Regions from separate parts of the Rhizobium sp. CBN3 genome, predicted to be linked through region 3. Evidence: predicted binding sites of a transcription regulator. Region 3 holds the regulator's gene; each other region holds the start of a gene.
What was found. The regulator LexA, encoded in region 3, represses DNA repair genes until DNA is damaged. The targets are predictions, from matches to a motif close to TGTTCNNNNTGTGTTCNG.
Positions count from the first base shown of each region.

Region 1: the regulator LexA is predicted to act here: its motif matches at 4,423-4,440, upstream of QWJ46_RS11590 (YifB family Mg chelatase-like AAA ATPase).
Region 2: the regulator LexA is predicted to act here: its motif matches at 5,259-5,276, upstream of QWJ46_RS08310 (helicase-related protein).

Region 1 is NZ_JAULSE010000006.1:74,244-81,062, reverse strand. It holds gene QWJ46_RS11605 (DMT family transporter) at 1-589, shown strand, start outside; gene QWJ46_RS11600 (LysE family translocator) at 703-1,320, shown strand; gene cysK (cysteine synthase A) at 1,464-2,426, shown strand; gene QWJ46_RS11590 (YifB family Mg chelatase-like AAA ATPase) at 2,798-4,330, opposite strand; gene gshB (glutathione synthase) at 4,486-5,433, opposite strand; gene QWJ46_RS11580 (cupin domain-containing protein) at 5,521-6,024, opposite strand; gene QWJ46_RS11575 (YraN family protein) at 6,144-6,512, opposite strand; gene rsmI (16S rRNA (cytidine(1402)-2'-O)-methyltransferase) at 6,502-6,819, opposite strand, start outside.
Region 2 is NZ_JAULSE010000004.1:109,310-116,128, forward strand. It holds gene QWJ46_RS08295 (CarD family transcriptional regulator) at 114-686, opposite strand; gene fdxA (ferredoxin FdxA) at 1,081-1,419, opposite strand; gene QWJ46_RS08305 (RNA-binding S4 domain-containing protein) at 1,613-2,017, opposite strand; gene QWJ46_RS08310 (helicase-related protein) at 2,020-5,199, opposite strand; gene QWJ46_RS08315 (DUF3309 family protein) at 5,992-6,147, shown strand; gene QWJ46_RS08320 (glycine zipper domain-containing protein) at 6,174-6,434, shown strand; gene QWJ46_RS08325 (hypothetical protein) at 6,622-6,780, shown strand.
Region 3 is NZ_JAULSE010000020.1:40,041-46,859, reverse strand. It holds gene lpxB (lipid-A-disaccharide synthase) at 1-442, shown strand, start outside; gene gltA (citrate synthase) at 471-1,760, opposite strand; gene QWJ46_RS24440 (ComEC/Rec2 family competence protein) at 2,050-4,482, shown strand; gene lexA (transcriptional repressor LexA) at 4,463-5,179, opposite strand; gene QWJ46_RS24430 (VOC family protein) at 5,378-6,274, shown strand; gene kdsA (3-deoxy-8-phosphooctulonate synthase) at 6,271-6,819, shown strand, end outside.

The sequences.
Region 1 (6,819 bases), on a different contig from region 3:
GCCCTTCATGCTGCTGGTGCTCGGGGCACTATTCCTCGGCGAGAAGATCACCGCCGCCAAACTGTTCTGGCTGACGCTCGCCTTTGCCGGCATGGCGGCGATCGTCGAGGCGAAACCTGGGGCCGGCGAGGCATCGGATGGATACGGCCTCGGCATTCTGATGGCGCTCGGTGCGGCCTTCTTTTATGCGCTGGCAGCGCTTGCCGCGAAATGGCTGAAAGGCACGCCGCCGCATCTGATCGCGCTGATCCAGGTCGCAACCGGCATGCTGATGCTGGCGCCGATGACGACGTTTTCGCAGATGCCCGGGGATGCCGGCGGCTGGGCGATCCTGGTGACGATCGGCGTCGTCCATACCGGGCTGATGTATGTGCTGCTTTACGGCGCGATCCAGCGGCTGCCGACCCATCTGACCGGGGCGCTGTCCTTCCTCTATCCGATCGCCGCAATCCTCGTCGACCGGCTGGCCTTCGGCCATGCGCTGCAGCCGATGCAGATCGCAGGAGCGGCGATCATCCTCATTGCCGCCGCTGGCATGAATCTCGGCTGGAGCCCAAGATGGCTGCGGCCGAGGGCGCTCCAGGGCTGAGGTACCGGCAGGCACGCGGGTGCAGGCATTCCTTCTCGTGATGCACCCATCAACGCCGGCGGATTGATGGCACGGCCCGCCTGACATAAAACACCGGAAAGATGGAGCCACAGATGAGCCTTGCCGCCTTGCTTGCCTATGCCGGAGCGTTGTTCATCGCCGCGGCCATTCCCGGCCCCGGCATAACCGCCATCGTCGCCCGTGCGCTCGGCTCGAATTTCCGCGAGACCTTCTTCATGGGTCTCGGCCTGGTGCTTGGCGATATGGCTTATCTCACCGCCGTCATTCTCGGCCTCGCCTTCGTCGCCCAGACCTTCACCGAGGTGTTCATCGCCATCAAGATCGCCGGCGCCCTCTATCTCGGCTACATCGCCTGGAAACTCTGGACGGCAGGGCTGCTGCCGCAGGACATTGCGGCGAAGAAATCCAGCAATATCGGCCTGTCCTTCCTCTCAGGCCTGCTGGTGACGCTCGGCAACCCGAAGACAATGCTCTTTTATGTCGCGCTGGCGCCGACGCTGATCGACATCGGCAATATCAGCCTGCGCGACTATGCGCTGCTGCTTGCTGTCACCTTCGTGGTGCTGATCACCGTGCTCGTGCCCTATATGCTGCTTGCGGCGCGCGCCCGCACCATGTTGAAACAGCCGCGCGCCCTGCAGACGCTGAACCGGGTTGCAGCCGGCATCCTTGCGGGCACGGCGGCCTTCATCGCCACGCGGGCAGCCTGAAATAAACATCCGCCAGGAAACGGTTTTCAAAGCTTATTTTCTCTCCGGCACCCGGCCCGGCGCGAACGCGCTCTGGTCTCATTCCGTCTTTGACCCTATTCTCCTCCTCGATTTGAGGGACCGAAGTCCAAAGGGAGAGAACCATGTCGCATAAACCCGGCCGCGGCCGCATCTATTCCTCGATCACCGAGACCATCGGCGACACGCCGCTGGTGCGCTTCGACAAGCTGGCGCGGGAAAAGGGCGTGGTGGCAAACCTGATCGGCAAGCTCGAATTCTTCAATCCGATCGCTTCCGTCAAGGACCGCATCGGCGTAGCGATGATCGAAAGCCTGGAGTCGCAGGGCAAGATCACATCAGGCAAGACGGTGCTGATCGAGCCGACCTCTGGCAACACAGGCATCGCGCTCGCCTTTGCCGCCGCCGCCAAGGGATATCGGCTGATCCTCACCATGCCGGAAACCATGTCGGTCGAACGCCGCAAGATGCTGGCGCTGCTCGGCGCCGAGCTGGTGCTGACGGAAGGATCGAAAGGCATGAAGGGCGCCATCGCCAAGGCCGAGGAGCTCGCCGCCTCCCTTCCCGACGCCATCATTCCGCAGCAGTTCGAAAATCCGGCCAATCCGGAGATCCACCGGAAGACGACGGCCGAGGAAATCTGGAACGATACCGAGGGCAAGGTCGACATCGTCATCTCGGGCATCGGCACCGGCGGCACGATCACCGGCGTCGGCCAGGTGCTGAAGAGCCACAAGCCCGAGATCCAGATCATCGCCGTCGAGCCTGCCGATTCGCCGGTGCTCTCAGGCGGCAATCCCGGCCCGCACAAAATCCAGGGCATCGGCGCCGGCTTCGCGCCGAAAATCCTCGATACCGGCATCTATGACGAAGTCGTCACCGTGACCAATGACGAGGCCTTCGAACAGGCCCGCCTTGTCGCCCGGCTCGAAGGCGTGCCGGTCGGCATCTCCTCGGGCGCGGCGCTGACCGCGGCGATCAAGGTTGGAAGCCGGCCAGAAAATGCGGGCAAGAACATCGTCATCATCATTCCGTCTTTTGCGGAGCGGTATCTGTCGACGGCGTTGTTTGAGGGATTGGGGAGCTGAGGTTTGGTGTGGCGGCCTTTTCTCCCGCAGTTTGTCATGCAAAATATCGGGGCGCTTCGAGCGTCCCTTCTTTTGTGCCGTCACCTGCATCCCAATCGAAGCGGGACGAAAGTTCTGTGGTAGTCAGTAGTAACGATGGTCGATGTCCCACCTGTGCTAGTTGAATGCAAATGGCCCCGCCAGGGCCATTCGCACCGCCTGCTGCCGGGCAGCGCGCCCGCTATAGTTCGCCGACGGCCATATAATTTCATAATTCCGCAGCGCTCAATGAGGATTTCGCTGAGGGGCAGCCAAGCGCAAACGCGATCGACAAATCGGTGGGCAGCCTGACGACAATCTCTCAAAATATCGGCGCGCATCCGCCCTTCTTCTCACGCAGCCGCCGTCAACCTCTCGCCGGCGATCCGGTAGGAGATCGCTTCGGCAAGATGCAGACGGCCGACCGTCGGTTTGTCGTCGAGGTCGGCTAGTGTGCGGGCAACCTTGAGGACTCGGTGGTAGCCGCGGGCGGAGAATTTCATTTTTTCGGCGGCGTCGCGCAGGAGCTGCAGGCCGCTCGCATCGGGTTCGGCGAGTTTTTCGATCATTGCTGTGGAGCAGCGGGCATTGGTGCTGATATCCCCAGCGCCGGCGCGCTGGAAGCGCTCCCGCTGGAGCTCGCGGGCGCGGGCGACGCGGCGGGCGACGTCGGCGCTGGCCTCGGCCGCCATCGGCCGGATGAGGTCGGCGGCGGAGACGGCGGGCACGTCGATGCGGATATCGATGCGGTCCATCAGCGGGCCGGAGATGCGGGCCTGGTAATCGCTCATGCAGCGCGGGCCGCGGGCGCAGGTGTGACCGGGCTCGCCGGCCATGCCGCAGCGGCAGGGGTTCATCGCCGCGATCAGCTGGAATTTCGCCGGATAGGAGACGCGGTGATTGGCGCGCGCGATGACGCATTCGCCGCCTTCGAGTGGCTGGCGCAGCGCGTCCAGCGCCTGCGGCGTGAATTCGGGAAATTCGTCGAGGAAGAGCACGCCGTGATGGGCGAGCGAGGCTTCGCCCGGGCGGGCGCGCAACCCGCCGCCGACGAGGGCGGCCATGGTGGCGGAATGATGCGGCGTGCGGAAGGGCCGGCGATCGGACAGCTTGCCGCCGGTCAGTTGGCCGGCGATCGAATGAACCATCGAGACTTCAAGCAGTTCGGCGGGCGAAAGCGGCGGCAGGATCGACGGAAGGCGCGACGCCAGCATCGACTTGCCGGAGCCGGGAGGTCCGACCATCAGGAGATTGTGGCCGCCGGCGGCCGCCACTTCGAGCGCGCGCTTGGCGCTTTCCTGGCCCTTGATCTCGGCAAGGTCAGGCAGATTGGCGGCATTGGCGCGGATCGACGCCTCCGGCCGCGACAGCACCTGGGTGCCGCGGAAATGATTGGCAAGAGCGATCAGGCTGCGCGGGGCGAGGATATTGACCTCGGCGCCGGCCCAGGCCGCCTCGGCGCCGCTTTCGGCCGGGCAGATCAGCCCCTTGCCGAGCGCATTGGCGCCGATGGCGGCCGGCAGCGCGCCTGCAATGGCGGCGATCGTGCCATCGAGATTGAGTTCGCCGACGACGACATAATCCGACAGCGCATCGGCGGGAATGGCACCAAGCGCCGCCATTAGCGCCAGTGCGATTGGCAGATCGAAGTGTGAGCCCTCTTTCGGCAGATCGGCGGGCGCCAGGTTGACGGTCACCCGCTTGCCCGGCAGCGCCAGGCCGGAGGCATGAAGGGCGGCCTGCACGCGCTCGCGGCTTTCGGCCACCGCCTTGTCGGGCAGACCGACGATCTGCATGCCGACCTTACCGGGCGCGACCATCACCTGGACCTCGACCGGCACGCCTTCGATGCCCTGGAATGCTACCGTACTGACACGCGCGACCATATGCCCACCCTTGTCCCGCAAACTCTTAGAGACCGCCCCTGTGGCCGTTGAAAGCCAGCGGTTGCAATCTGGCACGGAAGCAGGACTAAAACAAGAACAATAAAAGAACGCAGGCAGATAATCAGTGGTGGGCGCGGTTGTACCCGATCGCAGCCTCAGCCGCGCTTGCGCTCGATCGCGTCCCAGAGCAGGGCCGCGATATCGGCGCCGCCGAACTTCCTGACCTCGCGGATGCCGGTGGGCGACGTGACGTTGATCTCGGTCATGTAATCGCCGATCACGTCGATTCCGACGAGCAGAAAGCCGCGTTCCCTCAGCGCCGGGCCGATGCGGGCGCAGATTTCCTTTTCGCGCGCCGTCAGTTCGGTCGCCTCGGCGCGGCCGCCGACATGCATGTTGGAGCGGCTGTCATGCTCGGCCGGAACGCGGTTGATGGCGCCGGCGAACTCGCCGTCGACCAGGATGATGCGCTTGTCGCCCTTGCGCACGTCGGGCAGATATTGCTGGGCGATGAAGGGCTCGCGGAAGAGCTGGCCGAACATTTCCAGCAGCGAGGAGAGATTGCGGTCGTCGCGGGTGGAATGGAAGACGCCGGCACCGCCATTGCCGTAGAGCGGCTTCAGGATGATGTCGCCCATCTCGTCGCGGAAGCGGCGGATTTCGGCCGGATCCTTGGTGATCAGCGTCTTCGGCATCAGGTCGGCGAATTCCGTTACGAAGATCTTCTCCGGCGAATTGCGCACCCAGGCCGGATCGTTGACGACGAGCGTCTTCGGGTGAATGCGCTCGAGCAGATGCGTCGAGGTGATATAGGCCATGTCGAAGGGTGGATCCTGGCGCAGCAGCACCACGTCCATGGTCGAGAGATCGACGCGCTCGGGCGCGCCAAGCTCGAAGTGATCACCCTTGACGTCGCGCAGCACCATCGGCTCGACGCTGGCAAAGAGCTTGCCGTCGCGGAAGCTCAGGCGCTCGGGCGTGTAATGGAAGAGCCTGTAGCCGCGCGCCTGCGCCTCCAGGCTCATGGCGAAGGTGGAATCGCCTGCGATATTGATGCCGGCGACATGATCCATCTGGACCGCTACATTGGTGATCTTGGCCATTTCCGTCCCTCGCTGAATGCCGGACAGATGTAGGTCGGCCCGGCATCAAACGCAACGGTCATCGAAGGCTTGCGGCTGTCGCAACTTTCAGGCGGCGATGCCCTGGCTGCCGCCGTTGCGCAGCATGTTGCGGAGACGGTAGGCGATTGCCAACGGCTTCGGGAAAGGCTTGCGCAGGAAGGCGACCTTGCGGACGTAATTGTCGACCCGCCAGCTGGCCCAGGTTCCACCTGCGAAAAAGGCGACGTCGCCTGCGCACAGCGTCCGTTCCGTACCGTCCTCGGCGGTGATATGGACCTCGCCTTCGAGGATCATCACTGTCTCGTCCCAGCCGAAATACCAGCGGAATTCGCCCGCGGTGCAGTCCCAGATCGCCGTCAGCGACGCCTCGTCATGGCCGCGCGAATGTTCGGCGGTGCGGGCTTCAGGATTGCCGCTGATGATCCAGTCGGGATTGATCGGCGTCGATTTCAGCGGCAGGTGGTCGCTCGCATGCGCGACGAAGGATTTCCCGGCCGGCTTCAGCGCGACATAAGGCACCGAGCGCGCGGCCATGGCGACCGCGCTTGCAAACATCATCTTCCAGGCCACGCAACAACCCCCAATTCTTAATCCCTACCGCGATGGTGGGTAGCAGAGAGAGGTAAGGAGCTCGTTCAACCCGGGACTAAAATTTTAACAATCCGGAAACTCGATTGGTGCGAAAGCGCTCAGAAGGCATCGGGAAAGTGCCGCGGCAACCGGCCGGGCATGACCGCGATGATATCGTAGCGTTGGGAAAGGCGGGCCTGATCCGCCTGACGGGCGAGCCAGAGATCGCTTGCCGCCCGGATCCGCTTCTGAGCGGCGACGGAGACGGCGTCGATCGCCGCAGCCTCGCCGTACCGGGCCTTCACTTCCACAAAGACTGCGAGATCGCCCTTACGGGCGACGATATCGATCTCGCCGAGCCTGGTGCGGTGGCGCAGCGCCAGGATGCGGTATCCCTTCAGCATCAGGAAGGCGGCGGCGACATATTCCGACATGCGGCCGCGGCGCAGCGCTTTCCGTTTGATGGCGGTAAGGTCTTTATCGCCCATTGCCGCTTTTCATCTCCAGCAGGCGCTGGTAGAGCGCTTTGCGCGGCAGGCCGGTGAGACGGGCGGCCTCGGTCGCAGCCTTTGCCGTCGGCATCGACATCGACAGATCGGCAAGCACGGCGTCGACATCGGCCTCGGACGTTTCGGTCGGCTGCGGCGGACCGACGACGAGGACGATCTCGCCCCTGACGTTTTCCACTTGCTGGTAATGGACGGCGAGTTCGGCCAGCGTGCCGCGGCGGAATTCTTCATAGGTCTTGGTCAATTCACGGCAGACGCAAGCCGGCCGGGCCGGGCCGAGCACATC
Region 2 (6,819 bases), on a different contig from region 3:
GCGCCCGACGAGCAGTCCGCAATTACGTGTAGTAAACGCGTCAGTCGGGAAAAAGTTCCAATAAAAAACCCGGCGCGAAGGCCGGGTTTTTTCATGGGAGAGACAGGACTGCCTTAAGCGGCTTCGTCCTGCGAATCGTCTTCTTCGATCGCCTTGCCGCGCTTCGGACCCTTGTTGAGGTTGGTCTCGACGAGGCGGACGGCTTCGGTTTCCGACATCTTGTTGACGGCGGCGATTTCGCGCGCCATGCGATCGAGCGCTGCTTCGTAGAGCTGGCGCTCGGAATAGGACTGCTCGGGCTGGTTTTCTGCACGATAGAGATCACGCACGACTTCAGCGATGGAAATCAGATCGCCGGAATTGATCTTGGCATCATATTCCTGGGCGCGACGGGACCACATGGTGCGCTTGACGCGCGCCTTTCCCTGCACAACCTTCAACGCACGATCGACGAAATCCGTTTCCGAAAGCTTGCGCATTCCGATGCTCATCGCCTTGGCGACCGGAACCTTCAGGCGCATCTTGTCCTTTTCGAAATCGATAACGAAAAGTTCAAGCTTCATGCCGGCAACTTCTTGCTCTTCGATAGCGGTGATGGTACCGACGCCATGAGCGGGGTAGACGATCGATTCACCGGTCTTGAAGCCGTGACGTGCTGTAGAAGGTTTTTTCTGCTGAGTCGTCATTCTATTCAAAAACTCCCTGTTACGCTTCCGGCGGCGGCCGGAGCCGGGTCAGTCAGGCCCGGTTGAGACGGTTGCATCCGTCGGGTGACTTCACTCTGGTCCCATCAGGCAAAAGCAAGGACTTCTTGCGCGCGATCTGGGGGACCCGGCGCTCAAAGCGTTGATATGTCACGGAAACCGCGTACGGATTGGTTTTGCTTTCGTGATGGTTTTGGGCATGCGTCATGCCACAAATGGAACAGTAGGCGAAACCTATCACAAAAATATGAGGAAATCAATAATTTGCTTCGTCTGAGTCATGCGGGCAACACAGATCACCCATATGCCAGACGCAGGATTTAAAACGTTTCAGCGCATGGCCGCTCAAATGCGGCGGCCGAATCGCGCAACCGTCTTAGTCGCCGGAACCGGGTTTTTCGGAGAAGTATTTCTCGAATTTTCCGGTCTGGCCATCCATTTCTTTGGCCTCCGGCAACGGGTCCTTCTTGACCGTGATGTTCGGCCATATGCTGGCATACTCGGTATTGATCTTCAGCCATTTGTCGAGGCCCGGCTCGGTATCCGGCTTGATCGCCTCGGCGGGACATTCCGGTTCGCAGACGCCGCAATCGATGCATTCGTCGGGATGGATGACGAGAAAATTCTCGCCTTCATAAAAGCAGTCGACGGGGCAGACTTCCACGCAATCGGTGTATTTGCACTTGATGCAATTGTCGGTCACGACATAGGTCATGAAGAACTCCAGGATTTCATGCGGATGGGGCCGGGCAACCTGGAACGTCGCGCCTATCCCCTTGCCGGGCGAAAAGCGTGGACAGGCTTGGCAGGCAAGCACGCTTCCGGCAAGTTGTCAGTGACCTATCGGCTTTGGCGCCGGATTTCAAGGATAAACGATCTGCAAAAGCCGCCACCACAGACAGAGTTTTCTAATCCTCGTCCGACATCAGCCTGTCGATTGCACGTCTTTCCTTCTTGGTCGGACGACCGGTACCGGTCGCACGGGTCGCTTGCTCAAACGGCGTGAGACGTTTTGTCTCATCCGGCGGTGGGGATTGGTCGTCGTAGAGCAGGCGAGCCTCCTCATAGGGACCCCGCCGCTCCCCGGCGAGACGCACGACGAGGATGACGTCGCGCCGCTCCAGCGTCAGTTCGACACGGTCGCCCGGCTTGACCATCTGGCTCGGGTGACTGCAGCGCTCGCCGTTGATGCGCACGTGCCCCGACTGGACATGGCTCTGGGCCAGCGAGCGCGACTTCACCATGCGCGTGAAGAACAGCCACTTGTCGATGCGCTGGCGCGAACCGCTTGCCGGCTGTGTCTCCCCGCCCATGATTACTTCTTCATCTGTTCCTTGAGAGCTGCGAGCTTGGCGAAGGGCGAATCCGGATCGATCGGCTTCTCCTTGCGCGGCGGCTTGGCCTCGAAGCGCAGCGGCTGGGCGCCGCGATTGTTGTTGCGGTCGTTGCGGTCATTGCGATCGTTACGCTCGCCGCGGTCCTTCCGGTCGCCACGATCCTGACGATCACCGCGCGGCTGGTCCTTGCGCTCGCCGCTTGGCTGCGGCCTGCCGCCGTCGCGGCGGCCACCGTCCTTGCCGCGGCCGTGGCGGTTGTCGCGCCCGTCGCCGCCACGGTTGCCCTCGCCGCCTTCACCACCGTTCGGACGGCGATTGCGCTCGCCGCGCTCCTGGTTCTGGCCGCCCCGGCGTTCGCCATGGCCGCCGCGTGCCTGGCGATGATTGTCATTGCGGCCGCCGAGACGCCACAAAAGAACCGGCTTCGGTTCCGCCGGCTCGCCAGCTTCCCCGGAAGCGGCAGCCTCTGCCGTAGCGGTTGCCTCAGTCACTTCGGCCGCAGCGTTGCCGTCGTTCGCTTCTGTCGCGGGGACGTCGGCCGCCGTCGAAGCCGGCTCGGCTGCGGATGGCTCGGAAGCAGCCTCTTCGGTCGCTCCGTCGGCATCGTCGTGATCGGCTTTTTCCGCCGCTTCTTCCGCGGATGTTTCCGCGGAGGCGGCAGGGGCTGAAGCTGCGTCCTGCGCCGCAAGATGGGCCGACGCCTCTTCCGCCTTCACGGCATCGGCGCGATAGCCGAGGCCCTTGAGGATCTCTTCCATGTCCTCGAGCGTCGCCCCGAGAATCGACAGCATCGCCGTCGTCGTCGTGAAACGGCGACCGTCATAGGCGCCCTCCGGACGATTGCTCTGACCGGGCTTCCATTGCAGCAGCGGACGAATGATATCGGCGAGCCGCTCCAGAATGTCGATGCGCACGGCGCGCTTGCCGAGGAAACGGAAGCCGGCGAGCTTGTAGAACATCCGCTCGAAGCTCGGATCGGTGACGACCGAGGTGCGCCCGGCGGCAAGCACGGGAATGAGATCGCCGTAGCCCGGCTTGTCGAGACCGTCGTTCTTCAACGCCCAGAGCAGCGTGATCAGTTCGGCCGGTGCCGGCTTCAGAAGGGCCGGAACAAAGATATGATAGGCACCGAAACGCACGCCGTAGCGGCGCATGGAGGCGCGAGCCTCCTGATCCAGCGACTTCACCTCCTCGGTGACGTCACGGCGGAAGAGCACGCCGAGATTTTCGACCAGCTGGAAGGCAAGGCCCTTGGCAAGACCCTGCAGGTCTTCGGCGCGCGACAGATCGTCCAGCGGCTTCAATACCGTGCTGATGTGATGATTGACGAAACGTTCGATACGGGCGGCGACGTGATCGCGGGCGTTGCCCGTCAACTGCTCGTCGGCAAGCAGGATCACACGCGGACGCATGACGTGGTCGCTGCCCGAAAGCCGCGCCACCGGATCGCCGAGCCAACGGATCAAGCCATCCGAACCGATCGCCAGATCGCTGTTGCCCGCGGCATGCAGCCGGGCCGCACGGGCTTCGAACTCGAGCGCGAGCGCCTTCTGCGACGCAGCCTGAACCGCCTTGGCATCCGGTCCATCCGTTCCCGCCACCGGGGTGAAACGGAATCCGCTCAACTGCCCCACATGATGTCCTTCAACGAAGACATCGCCATTCACACTGATTTCAGCTTCCAGCATCGCATTCTCTCTCAGGCGCTTCATGAGCACAGATGTCCTGCGATCAACAAAGCGTTTCGTCAACCTTTCATGTAACGCATCGGACAATCGATCTTCGATTTCCCGCGTCTTTTCCTGCCAATGTGTCGGATCGGCAAGCCAGCCGGGCCGATTCGAAACGTAGGTCCAGGTCCTTATCTGCGCGATTCGCGCCGAAAGCGTGTCAATTTCCCCATCAGTTCGATCCGAGCGATGAACCTGCTCCGCAAGAAACTGCTCGTTCACCGTGCCATAGCGCACGAGATCGGAAAAGAGGGTCGAAATAAGATCGGCATGTTGGGCCGGAGTGATACGCCGGTAGTCGGGCAGGGCGCAAGCCTCCCAGAGTTTTTCGACGCGGGCCGGCCTGTCGGCGAGGTCCATTACCTCGGGGTAGCGCGAAAGCTGCTCGAGCGCCTGCTGGTCGACCGCCGGCAGCGCCCGCGTCAGGCCGGGCACGCGCGGCCCGGCCTCCAGGCTGGCGCGCAGCGACTGAATCGAGGAGAAGTCCATCTCCGTCGTGCGCCACTGCAGAACCTTGACGTTGTCGAATTCATGTCCCTCGATGCGCTGCACCAGTTCCTCGTCGAAGGGCGAGACCTGTCCGGTGACGCCGAAGGTGCCGTCCCGCACGTGCCGGCCGGCGCGGCCGGCGATCTGGCCGAGTTCGGCCGGATTGAGGTTGCGGAATTGGTAGCCGTCGAATTTCCGGTCCTGGGCGAAGGCGACGTGATCGACATCGAGGTTGAGGCCCATGCCGATCGCATCGGTCGCCACCAGATATTCGACGTCGCCCGCCTGATAGAGCGCGACCTGTGCATTGCGGGTGCGGGGGCTGAGCGCCCCCAGCACGACCGCCGCGCCGCCGCGCTGCCGGCGGATGAGCTCGGCGATGGCATAGACCTCATCGGCGGAAAAGGCGACGATGGCGGAACGCTGCGGCAGCCGGGTGATCTTCTTCTGCCCGGCGTAAAGGAGATGCGAAAGCCGCGGCCGCTCGACGATCGTAATCCCGGGCAGGATGTGCTGCAGGATCGGCCGCATCGTCCCTGCACCCAGCAGCAGCGTTTCATCACGTCCGCGAAGGTGCAGGATGCGGTCGGTGAAGATATGGCCACGCTCGAGATCGCCGGCGAGCTGCACCTCGTCGATCGCGACAAAGGCGGCTTTGGTCTCCCGCGGCATCGCCTCGACCGTGCAGACGGAAAAACGCGCATTGGGCGGCGAAATCTTTTCTTCGCCGGTGACCAGCGCCACGTTCTGCAAACCGACCTTCTCCACCACCCGCGTATAGACCTCGCGGGCCAGGAGCCTGAGCGGCAGGCCGATCACGCCGGTCCCGTGTGCGACCATGCGCTCGATGGCATAATGGGTCTTGCCGGTATTGGTTGGTCCAAGCACCGCGGTCACACCGCGCCCGCTCAGAATCATGGGCTGCGAAGTCAGAGTCATGGTCCATGCAAGTGAGGCAGGCGCGCCCCGGGAAAAGTTTTGCCATCTCGATGGAGGCACAGAACACATGGACAGCTGCCGCCGCAAACGCAAGGGCAGATTTCAAAATGCGCCGGGGATTGCGACCTTTGCGAGTCGTCTGGAAGGCCCGCATTTCCGATTTGGAACAGCGTGAGAACGAATCAGAGACGAATCGCTGACTCCTGCTGATTCAGCTTTTGTTCACGGCTAAGTATTGATTTTGAATCACTTTTTCCTACTAAATGCTGAATCGCGGGACTCTCTCCTGTTCGCAATTTTGTCGCGCTGCCGGCGGTCAGTCATGCGCTTTTCGCCAAGTGAAAAATCCGCCGAAATTAACCCTTCGATCAAATCCGGAACGAATCGGCGACGAATCGCCGACTGCGCTGTTTTCCCCTTTCGTTCACGGCCATATCTGGTGGCGTCGTGATGTTCCGCCGCTAGATGCGGGGCAGGCGGAAAGGTCTCCTCACGTCGGTGTTCCGGCGAGCAAATTCACACAGCCTTAAGCCTGGCAGGCTTGCGCCACTGGGCCGATCAAAAACGGAACGAATCACCGACGAATCGGAGACATCGAGACCTTCCCGCTTTGTTCACCGCAACATATTGTATTTAAATGCCTTTTTAACCATACAGGCGATTTGTGAGGGGTGACGGATCGCAAACCATGAATCGCCTTGCGTCCTAATTTACGCGCCCAACCGGGAACAAAAATCGCCAATGCGTGTTTCTTGTCCATCCAGATTGCGGATGAAATGAAGGAAAAACACCATGCTTGGCACGATACTTCTCGTTATCCTCATTCTGCTCTTGATCGGAGCTCTGCCAAACTGGGGTTATAGCCGTGGCTGGGGCTATGGACCTTCTGGCGGTTTGGGGCTAGTTCTCGTCATTATCATTATCCTTGTACTAATGGGCCGCATCTAAAGCCCGACAACCTGGGGAGTTACGACATGATGAAGAAGATTGTTCTTATCGGCGCGCTCGTGGGCGCTCTCGCATCCTGCACGGCGACCGAGCAGGGCACGGCGATCGGCGCCGGCACCGGCGCGGTCATCGGTGGTGCCGTCACCAACAGCTGGGGTGGTGCCGCCGTCGGCGCCGTTGCCGGCGGTCTGACCGGCGCTCTCATCGGCCAGTCGGTCGAACGCCGCGGCTACTGCGTCTATCGCGACCGCTACGGCCGCCGCTACGAGGCTCGTTGCCGCTACTGACCGTCAAACGCATATCGGACTTCCCAACGGGCGCTTCGGCGCCCGTTTTCTTTGCCGGCGGGTGTCAACGTGACGTTGACGATTGGTCGTGAAAGTCAAATCTACCGGCGCCCACTTGCTGGGCGCATATTTCCTTCGTGAGCGCAGGGCTGGCACGATGGCCCGAGGCACTGAAAGGAATATTCGCATGGACCAGATTGTCCTGAATTCCACCGTCGCTATTCTCGTCGCCGCGGCTTTCCTGACATCCGCGGTCTCAGCTCTTCGTAGCAGCGATCGCTCGCGGCAGCGAGTGCCGGTCAAGATTCGGGTTCAGCGGGATCGGAACACCGGCAACCGCTTCTGACCTCCCGAACAAAAAGCAAAGGCGCGTCCTGCAACGCGC
Region 3 (6,819 bases):
GACGGCTGGGTGGGCCGTAAAGCCGGAGATCGTCGTCGGCACGCAAGCAAAATGGAAGGCCTTTGCCGAGGCCGATGCAGCCATGGCGGCGTCCGGAACCGTTATTCTCGAACTCGCCCTTGCCGACGTTCCGGTCGTCTCTGCCTACAAGGTCGACTGGATCATGCGCATGCTGACATCGGGCATCAAGACCTGGACCGGCGCGCTGCCGAACCTGATCGCCGATTACCCGGTCGTGCCGGAATATCTGAACGATGTCGTTCGCGGCGCAAGCCTTGCACGCTGGATGGAAAGGCTGTCGGTCGATACCTATCAGCTGAAGGCGATGAAGGAAGGTTACGATCTCATCTGGCAGCGCATGCAGACGGAAAAGCCGCCCGGCGAACAGGCCGCCGAAATCCTTCTCGACGTTTTGAAAAAGAAAAAACCCGGCCATTCCTGACCGGGTTTCTTTTTGAGCTCTGAAGCGATCAGCGCTTCGAAACCGGGATGTAGTCGCGCTTGGGTTCGCCGACATAGAGCTGGCGGGGACGGCCGATACGCTGTTCCGGATCCTCGATCATCTCGTTCCACTGAGCGATCCAGCCGACGGTGCGGGCAAGCGCGAAGAGCACGGTGAACATGGTGGTGGGGAAGCCCAGCGCCTTCAGCGTGATGCCGGAATAGAAGTCGATATTCGGATAGAGTTTCTTCTCGATGAAATATTCGTCGGTGAGCGCGATGCGCTCCAGCTCCATCGCCACTTCCAGCAACGGATCGTCCTTGATGCCGAGTTCGCCGAGCACTTCATGCGTCGTCTTCTGCATGATCTTGGCGCGTGGATCGTAGTTCTTATAGACGCGGTGACCGAAGCCCATCAGGCGGAACGGATCGTTCTTGTCCTTGGCGCGGGCGATATATTCCGGAATGTGGTCGACCGTGCCGATCTCGTTCAGCATGTTGAGCGCGGCTTCATTGGCGCCGCCGTGCGCGGGGCCCCAGAGGCAGGCAATGCCGGCGGCGATGCAGGCGAACGGATTGGCGCCCGACGAACCGGCGAGACGGACGGTCGAGGTCGAGGCGTTCTGCTCGTGATCGGCATGCAGGATGAAGATGCGGTCCATGGCGCGGGCAAGCACCGGATTGACCACATATTCCTCGCAGGGGACGGCAAAGCACATGCGCAGGAAGTTCGACGCATAGTCGAGGTCGTTCTTCGGGTAAACGAAGGGCTGGCCGATATGATACTTGTAGGCCATGGCGGCAAGCGTCGGCATCTTGGCGATCATGCGCAGGCTGGCGACCATGCGCTGGTGCGGATCGGTGATGTCGGTCGAGTCGTGATAGAAGGCCGACAGCGCGCCGACGCAGCCGCACATGACGGCCATCGGATGCGCATCACGGCGGAAGCCGGTGAAGAAGCGGCTCATCTGCTCATGCACCATCGTGTGATGCGTGACGCGATAGTCGAAATCCTTCTTCTGCGCAGCCGTCGGCAATTCACCGTAGAGCAGGAGGTAGCAGACCTCGAGGAAATCGCCATGCTCGGCGAGCTGCTCGATCGGATAGCCACGGTGCAGCAGCACACCTTCGTCACCGTCGATATAGGTGATTTTCGATTCACAGGATGCGGTCGAGGTGAAGCCCGGATCGTAAGTGAAGGAAGCGGTGTTCTTGTAGAGGGCACCGATGTCGATGACGCTCGGGCCGATCGTGCCGCTTTTGACGGCGAGGTCGACTGATTTGTCACCGATTTTTATTGTAGCGCTTTGATCCGTCATGCTGTCCTCCGAAATGTCGGTGGCGCCACAAAAGCGCCATAGGGGTTAAGCGTCCTTTCCGATAGCTATATGATCGTGACGCTAATGCCAAGTTACCGTGATGGCATTTTGTGCATTGCGGCATCACCTTTTAGGCACTGCAGCGATGAGCCGCACGCATAGCGGAAGCCGATGATTCGACTGACCTTTTGCTCCTTTGGTTTTTGCGTCTTATTTCAACCGATTATTCTTGCCGGATTTACGTGAAGGTTGCATTCTGACGACTTCGCGGGGTGATCTTGGGCGGGGCATGCAGGAATTGACGACAGCCGAATTGCGGCCGCAAGCGGGCGTCGGCCTTGCCGATCCGCCGGATTTTCCTGCGCCTGCGGTGGTGACTCAATCGGTAAGGACGCAGTCGCAGACCCCATTGCGTCGTCGGCTGCTGGCCGCCGCCTGGCAATCGCTGCGTGCCGGAGCCTGCATGCTGGGCGAAGAGGCCGATCATGGCCGCCTGCTGCTGTTCTCGCCGGTCTTCCTCGGAGCCGGCTCGGCCTTCTGGTTTCTCGGCGGATCGGATTTTCCCCTCGTTGCATCGCTGCTCTGCCTGCTAGTGTCGGCGGCCGCGGTTTTCCTCACCGGTCCCAGCCGGCCGGCCTTGCGCGCAAGTTTCATGGGGCTCGCACTTTTCGCCGGCGGCATGCTCTCGGCTCAGTTCGAGAGCTGGCGGGCTTCGACGGCGATCCTCGATTCATCCGTGACAACGACGGTGACCGGCCGCGTCGAACGGCGGGAAGGCGACGGCCGCGGGCGCTGGCGCTACATTCTTGCCGTCACCGGCACCGAGGCGCCGGAGTTGAAACGGCCGCCAAGACGCATCACCGGGATCGTCCGGGGCGCCGATGTGCCTTTCGAGATCGGCGACATCATCACCGGCAGGGCACGGCTGACGCCGCCGGCAGGCCCCGCACTTCCCGCGCTCAACGACTTCTCCTTCGGTGCCTATTTCGACGGCATCGGCGCCAACGGTTTCTTCTACGGTGCGCCGGAGAAGCTCGACGCGCAGGTCGGCCCGCAGGCGGCCAGGTGGACGTCGGACGCGCTGCTCGAATGGCTCTACCGGCTGCGCAGCAGCATCGGCGACCGCATAAGATCGATCCTGCCCGGCGACACCGGCGCTTTTGCCGCTGCCCTGGTGACGGATGAACGGCGCGCCATCTCGAAGACGACGACGGAGGCGCTGCGCCAGTCCGGCCTTGCCCATATCGTCGCAATCTCGGGCCTCAACATGGCGCTGTCGGCCGGCATCTTCTTCGTCGGCTTCCGGATGCTGCTCAGCCTCTTTCCCGGTGTCGCCCAAGCCTGTCCGACAAAGAAGATCGCCGCTGCCGGTGCGCTCATCGCCGTCACCGCCTATTACCTGATCTCCGGTTTCGGGGTTTCGGCCGAGCGCGCTTTTATCATGATGGCCATCATGCTGATTGCCGTCTTCTTCGACCGGCCGTCGATCAGCCTGCGCAATGTCGTTCTCTCAGCGCTCATCATCATCGCCATTTCACCTTCGGAAGTATTGGGACCGAGCTTTCAGATGTCCTTTGCCGCGACATTGGCTTTGGTATCGGGCTATCAGCTGTGGAAGGACAGGCGTGTCCGCGAAAACGCTTTTCCGAAATTGCCGATCATCAGGCCGGTGGCCGTAGTCGCCAGTTTCTTCGGCGGCGTCTTCCTCACCTCGCTGATCGGCGGCTTTTCCACCGCACTGTTTTCGATCGAGCATTTTCATCGCCTGACGGCTTATGGCCTGCCGGCAAATCTTGCGACGATGCCGATCATCTCCTTCATCGTCATGCCGGCCGGGTTGCTGGCGATGTTGCTCATGCCTTTCGGTCTGGACGCTCCGCTCTGGAAGGTGGTCGGATTCGGCCTCGATCTGGTGATTGCGGTTGCCAAGACGGTGTCCGGCTGGGGCGGGGATATCGGCATCGGCCGCTTGCCCGGCTGGTATTTCGCAATGGCGGTGGCAGGCTTTCTGCTGCTGACGCTGCTGCGTACCCGGCTGCGCCATATCGGCACATCGATCATCGCCATCTCGACCCTTATCGTGCTGCTTCTGCCGGTTCCCCGGCCGCCGGATCTGGTGATTTCGGAGGATGGCAGTCTGGTTGCGGTCGTCGCGGCTGAGGCAATAGCTTCCAACCGTGAAAACCCGCCGGATTTCATCTTCGACCAGTGGCAGCGAGCGCTGGTCCTGCCGACACATGATCCGCCGAAGATGCTGGATGGTCCGGCTATCCCGGCGGAAGGAGAAGACCGCCGTGTCAGGCTTTCCCGCGATCAGCAGAACGAAGCGAGTGCAGCGATGCGGGCAGCCGCAGCAGGCGGTGAAGCAAACCGCTTTTCCTGCGTCAAGAAGGCCTGGTGCACATCAAGACTCGGCAATGGCCATATCGTCACCGTCATCGACAATGCCGCCTATCTTGGCCCGGCCTGCGATACGGCCGATATCGTCGTGACCTCGGTCCGTCTGCGTTTCAACAACTGCCGTTCAGGTGGCGCGCTTTTCACCGGCGAGACGCTACGCAGGACCGGTTCCGTCGAATTGCGCTTCGCCGACAGCGGCCCGGAGGTCACCACCGCCTTCGATGCTTTGTCGCGACCATGGATGCGCCATCGCGCCTATGATTGGCGCAACGATCGTTTTACCGATTCCAGCCTATCCGGCGTCAGTGATAGCGACGGATGAGGCCGACGAGCTTGCCCTGCACCTTGACCCGGTCGGGCCCGAAGATGCGGGTCTCGTAGGCCGGGTTGGCGGCCTCGAGCGCGATCGAGGCACCCTTGCGGCGGAAACGCTTCAGCGTTGCTTCCTCGTCATCGACGAGGGCAACGACGATATCGCCGGGACTTGCGGTGCTGCCGTTGCGGATGATCACGGTATCGCCGTCGAAGATGCCGGCGTCGATCATCGAATCGCCTTTGACCTCCAGCGCATAGTGCTCACCGGAGCCGAGCATATCCGCGGGAACGACGATATCGTGAGTGTTGTTCTGGATCGCCGAGATCGGAACGCCGGCGGCGATACGCCCCATGACCGGCACGGAGATGGAGTTGCCATTGTCGGCGACCGGCTTTGGCGCAGCGGGGGCGGCGACCGGCTGGGGCTTGCCGAGGCTGCCCTCGATGACGCTCGGCGAAAAACCGCGACGCTGAAGACTGGGGTTATAGGCCTCCGGAAGCTTGATCACTTCGAGCGCCCGGGCGCGGTTCGGTAGGCGGCGAATGAAGCCGCGCTCCTCGAGCGCCGTGATCAGCCGGTGAATGCCGGATTTCGAGGCGAGATCCAGGGCATCCTTCATTTCGTCGAAAGAGGGAGGAACGCCGGATTCCTTCATGCGCTCATGGATGAAAAGGAGAAGCTCCTGTTGTTTGCGCGTGAGCATCGACGTCAGACCCCGTGATTGAAACAAATCCAGAACGGACACTATATGTTCCATATGTGTTCCGCAAGTAGCTAAATTTCCGTAAAACTTCGCGCCAACTCGTCGAGATTTTTATTTTCATTCGCCGGATTGGCACACATGTCTTGCATTGAGTGAGGTGCTGTCGCACATCTCTTGCCGGTTTCAGGAGGGATATTCATGAACGCGCATTCCGCCAAGTCGCACCCGCTGGATCATGTCGTGCTGCCCGTGGTCAATATCGATCTGGCGCGTGAAAGGCTCGGCAAGCTCGGTTTCACCGTCGCCGCCGATGCGCGCCATCCCTTCGGAACGGAGAATGCCTGCGTCTTTTTCGCCGACAAGACCTATCTGGAGCCGCTCGGCGTGGCGAGTGTCGAGGAGAGCGAGGCAGCGGCCCGCCAGGGCAATGTCTTCATCGCCCGCAATCGCGCCTTCCGTTTCCGCTGCGGCGAGGAGGGACTTTCTGCGCTGGCCTTCCTCAGCGAGGATGCCGGCCTCGATCATAAGCGCTTCGTCGGCAACGGCGCGAGCGCCGGTGAGATGTTGCAGTTCAGCCGACCGATGCGGATGCCGGATGGTTCGGAGAGCGTCGGCAGCTTCAAGCTGGCCTTTGCAGCTGATTTGCGCGCCCCCGATTTCTTTCTCTTTACCTGCCAGCGCATTAATTCGTTCCCGACAGATCGCGCCGCGCTGGAGACGCATGCCAATGGCGTGATCGGCATTGCCGAGATCGCGCTTTGTGCGCCGGAGCCGGCGGCATTCGCCGCCTTCGTCGGACTTGCGATGGGGCAGGCGGCGGTGGAGAAAACCGGTTTCGGCATGAATATCGCGGCATCGAATGCGAAGATCAGCCTGATGACGCCGGAAGGGCTGGAGGCCTATTTCGAGACTGCAGTCTCGTCAGCCGATCGCGGCCTGCGGGGGCGGGCAATCCTCTTCACTGTCGTCGATCTTGCCGTGACAGAAGCGCATTTGGCTGCTAACGGGGTGACCTACACGCGCAAGAACAACCGTATTCTGGTGAAGCCCACGCCCGGGCAGGGTGCGCTCTTCGCCTTCGAGGAAACACGATGAGCATCGACACGAATTCCGAAGTCAGGATCGGCGAAGGCGCAGGCCAGGTCACCTTTTCCAATACCGCCCGTCTGTCGCTGATTGCCGGCCCCTGCCAGATGGAGAGCCGCGACCACGCCTTCATGGTAGCCGGCACGCTGAAGGAGCTTTGCGCAAAGCTTGACATCGGGCTGGTCTACAAGAGCTCATTCGACAAGGCCAACCGGACCTCGCTTTCGGCCGAGCGCGGCATTGGCCTGGAAAAGGGCATGGAGGTCTTTGCCGACCTGAAGAAGGAATTCGGCTTTCCCGTCATAACCGACGTCCATACGGCCGAGCAATGCGCCGAGGTGGCCAAGGTGGTCGATGTCCTGCAGATCCCGGCCTTCCTTTGCCGCCAGACCGACCTTCTGATCGCCGCCGCCAGAACCGGCCGCGCCGTCAATGTCAAGAAGGGCCAGTTCCTGGCGCCGTGGGATATGAAGAACGTCCTGAAGAAACTCAACGCCAGCGGCAATCCGAATGTGCTGCTGTGCGAGCGCGGCGCTTCCTTCGGCTACAATACG